Regions from separate parts of the Azospirillum argentinense genome, predicted to be linked through region 3. Evidence: predicted binding sites of a transcription regulator. Region 3 holds the regulator's gene; each other region holds the start of a gene.
The links. Region 3 encodes LexA, which represses DNA repair genes until DNA is damaged. Its sites were predicted from a motif close to ATGTTCTANTTTGGTTC; they were not measured.
Positions count from the first base shown of each region.

Region 1: a site for LexA is predicted at 1,543-1,559, ahead of ABAZ39_RS11810 (S24 family peptidase). Genes of this name have one in related genera too.
Region 2: a site for LexA is predicted at 2,214-2,230, ahead of ABAZ39_RS24815 (putative DNA modification/repair radical SAM protein). Genes of this name have one in related genera too.

Region 1 covers NZ_CP007793.1:2,513,897-2,518,234, forward strand. Annotated here, with positions in the region: gene ABAZ39_RS11790 (portal protein) at 1-142, opposite strand, end outside; gene ABAZ39_RS36655 (hypothetical protein) at 147-548, opposite strand; gene ABAZ39_RS11800 (hypothetical protein) at 635-1,078, opposite strand; gene ABAZ39_RS11805 (hypothetical protein) at 1,075-1,440, opposite strand; gene ABAZ39_RS11810 (S24 family peptidase) at 1,637-2,269, shown strand; gene ABAZ39_RS11815 (hypothetical protein) at 2,344-2,658, shown strand; gene ABAZ39_RS11820 (hypothetical protein) at 2,672-3,316, opposite strand; gene ABAZ39_RS11825 (branched-chain amino acid aminotransferase) at 3,453-4,301, opposite strand.
Region 2 covers NZ_CP007795.1:536,938-541,275, forward strand. Annotated here, with positions in the region: gene ABAZ39_RS24805 (ABC transporter permease) at 1-1,034, shown strand, start outside; gene ABAZ39_RS24810 (serine hydrolase domain-containing protein) at 1,047-2,105, opposite strand; gene ABAZ39_RS24815 (putative DNA modification/repair radical SAM protein) at 2,253-3,467, shown strand; gene ABAZ39_RS24820 (UdgX family uracil-DNA binding protein) at 3,470-4,338, shown strand, end outside.
Region 3 covers NZ_CP007793.1:1,667,974-1,672,311, reverse strand. Annotated here, with positions in the region: gene ABAZ39_RS07955 (ComEC/Rec2 family competence protein) at 1-1,825, shown strand, start outside; gene lexA (transcriptional repressor LexA) at 1,851-2,549, opposite strand; gene ABAZ39_RS07945 (molybdopterin molybdotransferase MoeA) at 2,706-3,923, opposite strand; gene moaC (cyclic pyranopterin monophosphate synthase MoaC) at 3,923-4,338, opposite strand, start outside.

The DNA.
Region 1 (4,338 bases), 850 kb from region 3:
CCTGCCAATGGCTTTCCCAGACCGACCGGCGCTCCCGCGCCGCCCGGTAGCGCTCCAGCAGACGCTCCGGCCCGTTCGGCGACGTGGATGCGGCATCCCCCTTGCGGCCCCCTTGGGGAGTGCCGTGCGTGGTGTCCTTCATGGCCTCACTCCCCCAACAGGCGCTTGCGCAGCGGCACCAGCGCGCCGACGTCCAGCGCGCCCCGCCAGGACGTCTGGACCGTCCCCGCCCGTCCCCGGTTGCGCCGCTGGATCAGCGCCTCCGCGGCCTTGGCCGGGTCCTTCTCCTCCTCCGTCGCCGGAGCCGGGCCGGCGGCGGGCGGATCGCCGGCGGGTGAGGCCACGGGAGCGGAAGCCTCCACCGCCGGGGCGGCGGGTTCGGGAAGCGGGTCCGGAGGCGCATTCCACCAGGGCGTCGTGGCGGGAGCCGGCTCCGGGACCGCCACGGGCACCGGCGCCGGCTCGGGGGCGGGCGTCGGCGTGGGTTGAGGATCCGGCGCGGGCGCAGGCGGCGGCGCCGGCCGGGGCGCCTTGAACAGGTTCGCCATGGGCGAGGGGTCCTTGTCCGTGATGCGAAAACAGGCCCTTGCATGAAAGGGCGTCGGGAAGGCGGACGGGCCGGCGGCGGCGCGAATCAGGCCGCGGGGACGGGCCTCGCCAGATGCCGGTAGAGCTGCCAGGGCGTCACGATGCCGGGCGCGTGCAGCCCCAGCAGGCGCTTGATCGCCTCGACGCAGGTGAAGGGAGCCCAGGGGGCCGGACGATTCAGGCCGCGCCGCACCGTCGCCGGGGTCACCGCCATGCCCATCCCGTGGTACCAGCCCGGCAGGTCGAAGGCCGCGGGCAGATCGAGGACCGACACGTCGGTGAAGGACGAGAGCGGATCGACGATCACCCAGTGGCGCCCATCGTGCAGCAGCGCGAAGCAGTGGCAGAACCCCGGCTTCAGCAGACGCAGCCACCACAGCTCCGCCTCGCCCCGGAAGACCACCCAGACACGCGGCGCGTCCGCTCCCTCCCGGCAGGGCACCACTTGGCAGGACTCCACTTGGCAAGGCTGGGGCAGCGGCGTGCTCACTGAACGATGCCCTTCTCGCGCAGCACCGGGCGGAGCCGGTCGAACGCCTCCCGCCACAGGGTGTGGGCGCGCTGCTCGCGGTAACGCGCCGGGTCCGGCGCCATCAGGCGGCGCCCGTAATGGACCAGCACGTGCAGATGGTCGCGGATCAGCAGGCGACGGCGGTACAGCCGGTCCACCGCGCACAGCACGTCGCCGGGCTCGCACGGGCGCTGGATCAGCCCGCGACCGGCGGCGATGCGCGCGCCGGCGGCCTTGGCGTCCTGCGCCTGGACCGACCAGAACCACGCCTCCTCCGCGCTGCCGAACGGTTCCCCGGCGGCGTCGGACAGAACCATGAACGTGTTGCGGTGCTGGACCATGCGTGAGGTCTCCCTGGAAATTGCAGCTTCTGGGTTCGCGGGCGCAGCTTCGCTCTCGGGCGGAGCGCCGGATGGGCCGCGGCACGCGCGGCTGGCGAACACATGTTCACGTTATGTACTGATTAAAGTCCTTCGTCAAGGAAAATATGAATAGGTTCCTAGGGACGGGCTGGTTCGTTTATGTGATTATCCTCCCATGCTCAAACATGCGGACATTTGGCGGGCGATCGACCGCCTCGCGGCCCAGCACGGGCTGTCGGCTTCCGGACTCGCGCGGCGCGCGGGGCTGGACCCGACGACCTTCAACAAGAGCAAGCGGACCACCGGCGACGGCAAGCTCCGCTGGCCCTCGACGGAGAGCGTGTCCAAGGTTCTGGAGGCGACCGGCGCGTCGCTGTCGGAGTTCGTCAGCCTCGTCGGCGATGCCGCGGGCGCCGGCTCGCTCCAGCGGGTGCCGGTCATCGGCTATGCGCAGGCGGGCAACGCGGGTTTCTTCGACGACGCCGGCTTTCCCTCGGGTGTGGGCTGGGACGAGCTTCTGTTTCCCAGCATCGGAGATCCCCACGCCTACGCTCTGGAGATCGCCGGGGACAGCATGGACCCCGTCTACCGCGACGGCGACACCATCATCGTCTCGCCTGCCGCACAGATCCGGCGCAACGACCGTGTCGTCGTCCGCACCAAGGGCGGCGAGGTGATGGCGAAGCAACTCCTTCGCGAAACCGCCACCAAGATCGAGCTGATTTCCATCAACCGCGCCCACCCGGACCGCAGCATCCCGCGCGCCGAAGTCGCCTGGATGGCCCGCATCGTCTGGGCGAGCCAGTAAGCGTCAGCCCTGCGGCACTCTGTCCTAGGACAAATATCCCTTACTGCGTCATCGGAAGAGCTTATCGTCCGGCCATGACCGGACTCTGCGGAACGCCTCGGCGTTCATCCCTTCTGGAAGAGCTTGAACGCCGCCACGACGACGCACCGCCCCGCAGCGCGGTGCGGACGGCGCTTCTGGAGGGGGCGGAGCGTCACGCCGCCCTCGCCCGCGCCGCCGCTCTTCGCCTGCACGACCGGCTGGCCGCCGAGGCCCGCCGGGGCTCCGCGCAACGGCGCCGCTCCCTGCCCGCAGACCGCACGGGCGGCGATGCCTGGCTGTCCCGCCTCACCGGCGCACTGACTCACCACCGCAACGCCGCCAGCGCGCTGATCCGCGAAGGCAGTTGACTCGATCCGACCGTCAGGCGGCGGGAGAGGAGCCGGCACTGCCGGAGTCGGAGGACGTCCCCTCAGCGGCCACGGCAGTGGCGGGCGCGGTCCGCGCCTTCCTTGCGCGCGGTTTGCGAACCGGTGCCGCGGGGGACGGTGCGGCCGCCGGCTCGGCCGCGCCGTCCACGGTCAAAGACACGGATGGCGTCGGCGCCTCCGTCTTCGCCGTGGCCTTCTTCTCAGCGGCTTTCTCTGGGGCCTTCTCTGGGGCCTTGTCCCGGTCGACGGCCTTCTTCAGCACCTTGCTCTTTGAAAAGCCGGCCTCACGCAAGGCCGTCTTCAAATCCTCCCACGCCAAGCGGATTTCCGTCGCGAAGGCCCGCGCGTCGTCGTCACGGTGGGTGCGGAAATACTCCGCCGCCTCCCGCATCTGGGCCGGCAGGGTTTCCGCCCCGGCGCGCACCGCCTCGTTGCGCAGGCGGTTGTGGCGGTCGTCCAGATAGGTGAGGATCTCCGACAACTCCTCCGGCGTGCAGCTTTTCTGAAGCCTGTCGGTGACCACGGGCGCGGCCTTGTCGATCTTCCCGACCAGTTCCGACCGACCGCGCTTCAGGTCCGGATCGTAGACGGTGCGGATCACCTGGATCACGCGGCGGCGTTCGCGGAATTGCATCATCTCCCCCCCGACAGCGTCCTTCGACGGACCGATTCACCGCTTGGGAGGAATCATGCCGCGGAACCGGCCATCTATCAAGCCGGCTTTCGGGCCGCATACCGCCCGAAAACCGGCATTCCGAGTCAGCCGAAGCGGATCAGCGGAAGGCGAACTCCCAATAGAGCCCGCGCGCGCGCGCCGCCAGGGGGCCGGGTTGCAAGGCGCGCTCCTCGACGCGGGTGACCGGCACCACCTTCGCGTAATTGCCGGTCGAGAAGACCTCATCCGCCTCCAGCACGTCGCGGGGGCTCAGGGTGGCCTCCTCCACCGCCACGCCGTCGTCGCGCAGCAGGGCGATCACGCGCTGGCGGGTGATGCCGTTGAGGAAGGTCCCGTTGTGCACCGGCGTGCGCACCACCCCGTCCTTGGCGATGAACAGGTTGGCCGTCGCGAACTCCGCCACGCTGCCGATGGGGTCGAGCATGATGGCGTTGTCGAAGCCGCGCTCCCGCGCCTCCTTCAGCGCCAGCCCGGCGTTGGGGTAAAGGCAGGCGGCCTTGGCCTCGGTCGGCGCCATGTCCGGCACCGGGCGGCGGCGGCTGGACAGGCAGGCGGTGAAGCCCGCGACGCTGGGCAGCGGCGCCTCGTAGACCGACAGGACGAAGCGCGTGCTCTCGGCGTCGGGCGCGACGAATCCCTCCTCCGCGTAGAACATGGGCCGGATGTACAGCTCGGCCTCCTTGGGGAAGCGGCGGATGCCGTCCCAGCACAGCTCCTCGATCTCGCCGGCGGTCAGCATGGGGGCGAGGCCCATCACCTGGGCGGAGCGCACGACACGGGCACAGTGGCGGTCGAGGTCGGGGGCCACGCCCTGGAACGCGCGGGCGCCATCGAAGACGACCGAAGACAGCCAGAGCGCGTGAGTCATCGGGCCGACGATGGCGGGGTTCCCCGCGATCCATTCGCCCTGGATGTAGCTCAACGCCTGACCGGCCGTGCTGCCCATGATCTTCTCCCTTTTTGGCTTCGGGTTGGTTCTATCC
Region 2 (4,338 bases), on a different replicon from region 3:
CGGCCACCAGCCATGTCGTGGCGACGCTGCCGGCGCAGACGCCCTCCGTCGTCGTGCTGAACGTTCCCCCGCCGGACGGCATCGGCTTGAGCGAGCGCCTGTCCGCCCTGCCCGGCGTCGGACGGGTCGAGACGGCGCCCTTCCTGCACGCCCGGATCAGCCGTCTCAACGGCGGCGCCATCACCGAGGCGGACGCCCCGCGCTCCGTCGGCTGGGCGGTGCGCGGCGACCGCGGCCTGTCCTGGCGCGACCGCCCCGCCGCCACCGACCGGATCGTCGCGGGGAGTTGGTGGCCGGAGGGCTATACCGGCCCTCCGCTCGCCTCACTGGACGCGCAGGTGGCTCGCCGGCTGGGGCTGGCGGTGGGGGACAGTCTCACGCTGGCCCTGGCGAGCGGGCCGGTGACCGCGACGGTCGCCAACCTCCGGCGCATCGACTGGACGCGGCTCGACCTGGATTTTCCGGTGCTCCTCTCCCCCTTCCCCGAACCGCCGCCGCACAGCCTCGTCGCCGCCGTCTGGTCACCGCCCGAAGCGGTCCCCACAGTGGAAGAGGCGGTGGCGCAGGCAGTCCCGCAAGCCCCCACGATCCGCGTGTCGGCGGTGCTGGACACGCTCGGTTCGACCGTCCAAAGCGTGCGCGGGCTTCTCGACGGCCTGTCCGCCGTCGCCCTCGGCGCGGCGGCCGTGGTCCTTCTCGGCGCCATCGCCAGCAGCGCCCGGCGGCGGCTTCACGAGATGGCAATCCTGCACGCCCTCGGGGTCGGACGGCGTTCCATGGTCCAGGCGGTGGTGCTAGAGTTCGCCATCCTGGGCGCCGCGGTCGCCGCGGTCGCGGTGCCGCTCGGCTGGGTCGGCGGCGCGGCAGTGGTCGCCACCCTTGCCGACGGCGCGCCCCTGCCCGGAGGCGCTGTTCCCCTGGCCGCCTTCCTCGGCACCGTCGCCGCGATGGCGGCGGTCGGGGCCGTGCTGGTGGCTTGGCTGCCGCGACGGAACGTGATGCAGCGGTTGCGCAGCGGTGATCTCTCCGCCTGACCCGCCGGCCGGTCAGGCCATTTCCGCCGCCGGGATGATCGCGTCGGTCAGCAGGGCGTTGAGAAGGCCGACATGGCCGTCCGACCGCGCCGGCCGGCCGGGGTCGGAGGTGACGACGACGGTCAACCCCAGGCCGGGCACGAGATAAAGCATCTGCCCACCATAGCCGCGCGCGTAGGCGATGCGGTGCCCCTTCGCCTTGGCGAGGAACCAGCCGTACCCGTAGTCGTCGCCGGAGAAGGGGGAGCGCGTGCGCGGCACCCAGGAATCCCGCACCCAGGCGGCGCTGATGACCGGCTGCCCGTTCCACTGCCCGCCCTGCCGCCACAGCTCGCCGAAGCGGAAGAGGTCGAGCGGCGACAGCGCCATGTTGTTGCCGCCGAGATAGAAGCCCTGTGGGTCGCGCGTCCAGGACGGCACCTCGATCCCCAGCGGCTCGCCCAGCCAGTCCCGCGCCAGGGACAGCAGGCTGCGCCCCGACGCGCTGGACAGCGCCGCACCCAGCAAATGGTAGCTCCCGGTCGAGTAAAGCATCCGCGCGCCCGGCTCGGTGACGAAGGGACGGCGCAGCGCGTCGACAACCCAATTGCGGCTGTTGATCCAGCGGCCGTAGCCCGGCCCGGAGGTCGGCTCCAAACCGGCCTGCATGGTCAGAAGGTCGGCGATGGTGATCCGGCGCACCCGCGGATCGACGGCCGCCGGAACCAGCCCCGGCGCCGCCTCGGCAAGGGTGACATCGACGCCGCGCAGGACCCCGCGGTCGATGGCGATGCCGGCGAGCGAGGCGGCGATGGTCTTGGACACCGACTTGACGTTGACGGCGCGGTTCACCGCCGGCCCCCGAAAGGCCTCCGCCGACACCACCGCGCCGTTCCGCCCGATGACCAGCGCGTGGATCTGGTCGAGCCCCGCCGCCCGTTTGACCGCCCTGTCCAGCAAGGCCGGGTCGAACGCGGCCCCGGCCACGGGTTGGGCGGCAAGCAGCGGGCGCGCCAGGGCACAGCCGAGGGAGGCAACGGTGGCGGCGAGGACGGTACGGCGGCCGAGCCGGAACGGCGGATTGTTGGTCATCCCGGATATGTGGTCCCGCTTCGCTGCCATCCAAGATTGCCACAGAGCCCCTGATCGGACTTTGTCCCACCCAGCGCCGCACTCGCCGCTTGCCTCTCCACCTCATGAGAACATATTAAGAACACACAAGCAGCGTGGGATGGGACGATGGACGACGCCTTGATCGAGAAGCTCGGCATTTTGGCCGATGCGGCGAAATACGACGCCTCCTGCGCCTCGTCCGGCGCCAAGCCGCGCAGCGGCGGCAAGGAGGGGCTGGGCTCGACAACCGGCGCCGGCATCTGCCACGCCTACACGCCGGACGGGCGCTGCGTCTCGCTCCTGAAAATCCTGCTGACCAACCACTGCCTGTTCGACTGCGTGTACTGCATCAACCGGCGCTCCTCCAACGTCCGCCGCGCCCGCTTCACGGTGGCGGAGGTGGTGGACCTGACGCTGGGCTTCTACAAGCGCAACTGCATCGAGGGGCTGTTCCTGTCCTCCGGCATCATCCGCTCGCCGGACCACACGATGGAGCAGATGATGCTGGTGGCGCGGACGCTGCGGCGCGACCACGGCTTTGCCGGCTACATCCACCTGAAGACCATTCCCGAAGCCAGCCCCTGGCTGATCGAGCAGGCCGGGCTGTGGGCCGACCGTCTGTCGATCAACCTCGAACTTCCCACCGACCACAGCCTGAAGGCCTTCGCGCCGGAGAAGAACGGCGGCACCATCAAGGCGGTGATGGGGCAGGTCAACGAGCGCATCGTCGAGGCCAAGGAGGAACGCCGCCGCTTCTCCCCCGCCGGCCAGAGCACCCAGTTGATCGTCGGCGCCGACGACGCCACCGACCGCTCTGTCCTGGAGACCAGCGGCACGCTCTACCAGCGCTACGGGCTGCGCCGCGTCTATTATTCCGCCTTCAGCCCGATCCCGGAGGCCAGTTCGGTGCTGCCGGTCAAGCCGCCGCCGCTGCAACGGGAGAACCGGCTGTACCAGGCCGACTGGCTGCTGCGCTACTACGGCTTCACGGTGGAGGAGATCGCGTCCGGCGGCGAGGGTGGGATGCTCGACCTCGGCATTGACCCCAAGCTGGCCTGGGCGCTGAAGAACCGGGAGCGCTTCCCGGTCGACGTCAACCGCGCCGACCGCGAGATGCTGTTGCGGGTGCCGGGGCTGGGTGCGCGCGCCGTCGACAAGATCCTGTCGGCGCGCCGCCACACCCGCCTGCGCATGGAGGATCTGGGGAGGCTGTCGAGCGGGCTGCGCCGCGCCCGCCCCTTCCTGATCGCCGCCGATTACCATCCCGTGGGCGGGCTGACCGACCGGCTGGACCTGCGCCAGCGCTTGGTCACGCCGTCCAGTCAACTGAGCCTGTTCTGACGATGCACACGATCACCTTGCGGGAGGGGGCGGACCTCGACGGCTTCCGCCGGGCGGTGCGCCGCCTCGCCGCCGCCCGGACGGCGCCCGACGAGGTGCTGTGGAGCGTCGGCGCGCCGTCGCTGTTCGGCGACGAAGCCCCCGCTTCCGAAAACGGCGCCCCGGTCTTCCTGCCCCAGGCGGTCGGGCAACTGATCGAAACCGTCGTCTGCCACGGCGATCCGGAACGCTACGCCCTGCTCTACCGGCTGGTCTGGCGGGTGCTGAACGGTGAGCGGGCTCTGCTCGACCAGCACGCCGACCCGCTGGTGCACCGGCTGGAGCGGCTCGACAAAGCGGTGCGCCGGGACATCCACAAGATGCACGCTTTCCTGCGCTTCCGCGCCCTACGGGACCCGGACGGCGGAGAACGTTACGTCGCGTGGTTCGAGCCCGACCATCACATCGTCGAGGCGGTCGCTCCCTTCTTCGTCGAGCGTTTCGAAAGTATGGTGTGGACGATCCTGACGCCGAAGGGCTCGTTGCACTGGGACCGCCAACACCTGATGACCGGCCCGCCCACGGAGCGTCCGGACTCCCTGGCCGACGACCGCTTCGCCGAGGGCTGGCTGCGCTATTACGAGAGCACCTTCAATCCCGCTCGGGTCAACCCGACGGCCATGCGGGCGGAGATGCCGCGCAAATACTGGGCCAACATGCCGGAGACGGCGGCCATCCCGGCCATGGTCCGCTCCGCCCCCGCCCGCGTTCAGGCGATGCTGGAGGCGGAGGCCGCCATCCCGCGCCGCCGCATGCCCGAAAAGGCGGTGGCGGCGATGGCCCGGCAGGCCCCGGAAAGCCTCGCCGAACTGAACCGCCTGATCCAACGCTC
Region 3 (4,338 bases):
GGCGATCGAACGGCAGCCCACCGGCACGCGGTTGATGATCGGTGAACCGATGGTGGAGCGGCTGGCCCCGGAGGCGACGCCGGAGCGGGTCCGCCTGCATTTGCCGGCCAAGGTGACACCGCCGGAGGCCGGGACGGTGGTACGGCTGCGCGCCATGCTCCACCCGCCGGCCGCCCCGGCGGAGCCGGGAGCCTTCGACCTGCAGCGGCGCGCCTATTTCGAAGGCTTCGGCGCGGTCGGCTTCGTCATGGGCGCCCCCGTCGCCCAGGAGGCGCCGCCGCCCGACGGCTGGCGCCGGGTGACGGTGGCCTTTGAGCGGGCGCGCGCCGCCATCGCCGAGCGGGTGCGTGCCGTCGTGAGCGATTCCGCGGAGGCCAGCGTCACCGCCGCCCTGCTGAACGGCGACGCGGCGGCGATTCCGGGACCGATGATGGACGCCTTCCGCGACAGCGGTCTGGCGCACCTCCTGTCCATTTCCGGCCTGCATGTGGGCATCGCCGCGGGGATCGTCTTCTGGGTGGTGCGGGCGCTGCTGGCGCTGGTTCCCTGGGTGGCGCTGCGCTGGCCGATCAAGAAGATCGCGGCGCTGGCCGGCATCCTGTCAGCCATCCTCTATACGCTGCTGGTGGGGGCGCCCTTGCCGACGCTGCGGTCGGTGCTGATGACCGGTCTGGTCATGGGAGCGGTGATCGCCGATCGGTCGCCGATCAGCATGCGGCTGGTCGCCTTCGCCGGCATCGTCACCGTCCTCTATGACCCGGAGGGGATGCTGGGGCCGAGCTTCCAGATGTCCTTCGCGGCGGTCGTCGCCCTGATCGCCGCCTTCGAACGCTTCACGCCCTGGGTGGTGCGGCGGCGGCGCGACATGGGCTGGCTCGGCAAGGGCGCCATGGCGCTGGGCGGCATCGCCTTTTCCAGCGTGGTGGCGACCGTCGCGACGACGCCTTACGGGCTCTACCATTTCCAGCAGGTCGCCTTTTACGGTGTGCTGTCCAACATGGTGGCGATTCCCATCACGACGGTGTGGATCATGCCCTTCAGCCTGTTGTCCTACCTGCTGCTGCCCTTCGGGCTGGAGGGGCCGGCGGTGACGGCGATGAGCTGGGGCGTCCGGCTGGTCATCGAGACGGCGGAGCGGACCGCGGCGCTGCCCGGAGCGACGGCGTTCCTTCCGGCCATGCCGGACGCCGCCATAGCGGCGGTCACGCTGGGCGGGCTGTGGCTGGCCATCTGGACAAGACGCTGGCGCTGGCTGGGGCTGGTGGCCTTGGCCGGCGGGCTGCTCGCCCCGGCCGTCGCGCCGCGGCCCGACATTCTGGTGTCGGAGGACGGAAAACTGATGGCCGTGCGCGGCGCGGACGGAATTCTCAGCCTGTCCACCGCCAGCGACGGGCGGGTCGCCAACACGTGGAGGCGGCGCGACGGCATGGAGAAGCCGGAGGAGAAAGCCGGTCAGGATGTCTGGCCGCTCGCCGGGGTCAGCCTGGACGGGCGGCTGCGCTGCGACGCTCTGGGATGCCTTTATCGAGCGCAGGGAAAGACGGTAGCGCTGCTGCGCCAGCCGGATGCCTTGCCGCAGGATTGCGCGGTGGCCGATGCGGTGGTGACCGCGACCCCGTCGCGCGGGTGTCGGGCGCCGCTGGTCATCGACCGTTGGCAACTGCGGCGGGAGGGCGCGCACACGCTCACCCTGTCGGACAAGGGCATCCGGGTGGAAAGCGTGCGTGGTTGGCGCGGTGACCGCCCTTGGACGATGGGAGGAAGGACAATGGGAGGAAGGACGGCGGCCGGCAAGCTGACCGATGGAAGGACCGGGGCGCGCTGAGCCGCCGCCCCGGCGCGTCCTGCCGTCAGTACTTGCGCACCAGACCGACGAGGCGGCCCTGCACCCGAACGCGGTCGGCGCCGAAGATGCGGGTCTCATAGGCGGCGTTGGCGGGTTCGAGCGCCACGGTGTTGCCCTTGCGGCGCAGGCGCTTCAGCGTGACCTCGGCGTCGTCGACCAGGGCGACGACGATCGAGCCATTGTCCGCGCTGTCGCAGCGCTGGATGACCACCGTGTCATGGTCGAGGATGCCGGCCTCCACCATGGAGTCGCCGGCGACTTCCAGCGCGTAGTGGTCGCCCATGCCGAGCATGGCGGCGGGAACGTCCACGAAGGCGGAACCGTCGCGCAACGCCTCGATGGGCGTGCCCGCGGCGATCCGGCCGTAGAGCGGCAACTGCACGGATTCGGACGCCGGGTTCGCCTCACGTCCCGCGAAGCTGAAGTCGCCCTTGATGACGTTGGGCTCGAACTTGGCGCGCGGCGGCCGGGTGCGGGCGGTCTCCAGCCCCTCCGGCAGGCGCAGCACCTCCAGCGCGCGGGCGCGGTGGGGCAGGCGGCGGATGAAGCCGCGCTCCTCCAGCCCCGTGATGAGGCGGTGGATGCCCGACTTGGACTTCAGGTTGAGAGCGTCCTTCATTTCGTCGAAGGAAGGGGACACACCGCCCTGTCCGAGCCGCTCGTTGATGAAAAGCAGCAATTCATGCTGCTTGCGCGTGAGCATTTGTGCCTCCCGGCCGGTTCCGCACTAGATATGGAACAAAAGCAAAACGTTCCATCTTGTTCTAGTTTGGTTCTTAACCCCCGTCAAGCCCTACGGATGAAATCAATCGCAAATCGACGGACAGGACTCCCAAATGGATTTCCCGTGCGGAACGGATTAAAGCGACAGGACACCGCCGCTCAGCGGGATCACCGTCACGCGGTCGCCCACAGCGGCGGCGGTTGCCTGCGGCTCGCGGACGATCAGGGCGTCGGCCCGGGCCAGCCGGGACATCATCGCGCTGTCCTGGCGCGGGAAGGGCGTAGCGATGGGCTCGCCGTCCGTCCCGGTGGACAGGGTGGCGCGCATGAAGTCGGTGCGGTCGTCGTTGGCCTTTAGCGGCGCGCCGAGCCGCGCCGCGAGCGTGGTGTTCTCGGCGGGCAACCCCTGGAGACGGCGAAGGACGGGCACCAGGAACAGCAGGGCGGCCACCCCGGTGGACACCGGATTGCCGGGCAGGCCGAGCAGCGGCACGCCGCTCGCCGTCCCGAAAATCAACGGTTTGCCGGGCTTCATGGCGACGCGGTAGAAGTCCAGCGACAGCCCGCCCAGCACGTCGCGCACATGATCGTGCTCGCCTTGCGAGGCGCCGCCGGTGGTCACCAGCAGGTCGCAGCCGGCCGCCCCGGCGGCCATGGCGGCGAGATGCTCCGGATCGTCCTTGGCCACGCCGAGATTGTGGGCGACGCCGCCCTGGCTGGCGACCAGCGCGCAGAGGCCGAGCGCGTTGGAGCTGACGATCTGGCTCGGTCCCAGCGGATCGCCGGGCAGGGCGATCTCGTCCCCGGTGGCGAGCACGGCGACCCGCGGTCGGCGGTGGACGCGCAGCCAAGGCAGGTTGGCCGCGGCGGCCAGGGCGACGTCGCGGGCGGTGAGCAGCCGTCCCTTGGGAAGCAACTCCTCTCCCGCGGTGAAGTCCAGGCCGGCAGGGCGGATGAAGCGGCCCACAGGCACGGCGCGCCCGACGCGCACGCGGTCCCCGGCGTCCTCGCAATCCTCCTGCATCACCACGGCGTCGGCCCAGGCGGGCAGGGGGGCGCCGGTGAAGATGCGCACGGCCTCGCCCGCGCCGAGCGATCCGGCGAAGGCGTGGCCGGCCGCGGACTCGCCGATGCGGCGCAGCGTGACGGGAGCTTCCGCCGACGCCCGGACGATGTCGGCGGCGCGGACGGCCCAGCCGTCCATGGCGGCGGCGGCGAAGGGCGGCTGGGTCAGGCGAGCGACGGCGGGCTCCGCCAGGACGCGCCCCAGCGCGTCGGGCAACGGCACCGTCTCCGCCGGCAGGGCGGTGAAGGCGGCGAGGATGCGGGCGCGGGCTTCACCGACCTGTAGCATCAGACCGCGCTCCCCCATTCGCCGCTCTTGCCACCGGCCTTGTGCAGCAGCTTCACCTCGGTGATGGTCATGCCGCGGTCCACCGCCTTGCACATGTCGTAGACGGTGAGTGCGGCGACCGACACGGCGGTCAGCGCCTCCATCTCCACGCCGGTCTGGCCCCTGAGCTTGCAAGTGGCGGTGATGTCCACGGCGTTGCGCTCGGGGTCGCAGGTCAGGTCCACCTTGACCGACGTCAGCATCAGCGGGTGGCACAGCGGGATCAGGTCCGGCGTGCGTTTGGCCCCCATGATGCCGGCCAGCCGGGCCACCGACAGGACGTCGCCCTTCTTGAAGCCGCCCTGGAGGATGAGCGCCAGCGTTTCCGGCTGCATCAGGACGGAGCCGCGGGCGGTCGCCGTGCGTTCCGTATCCG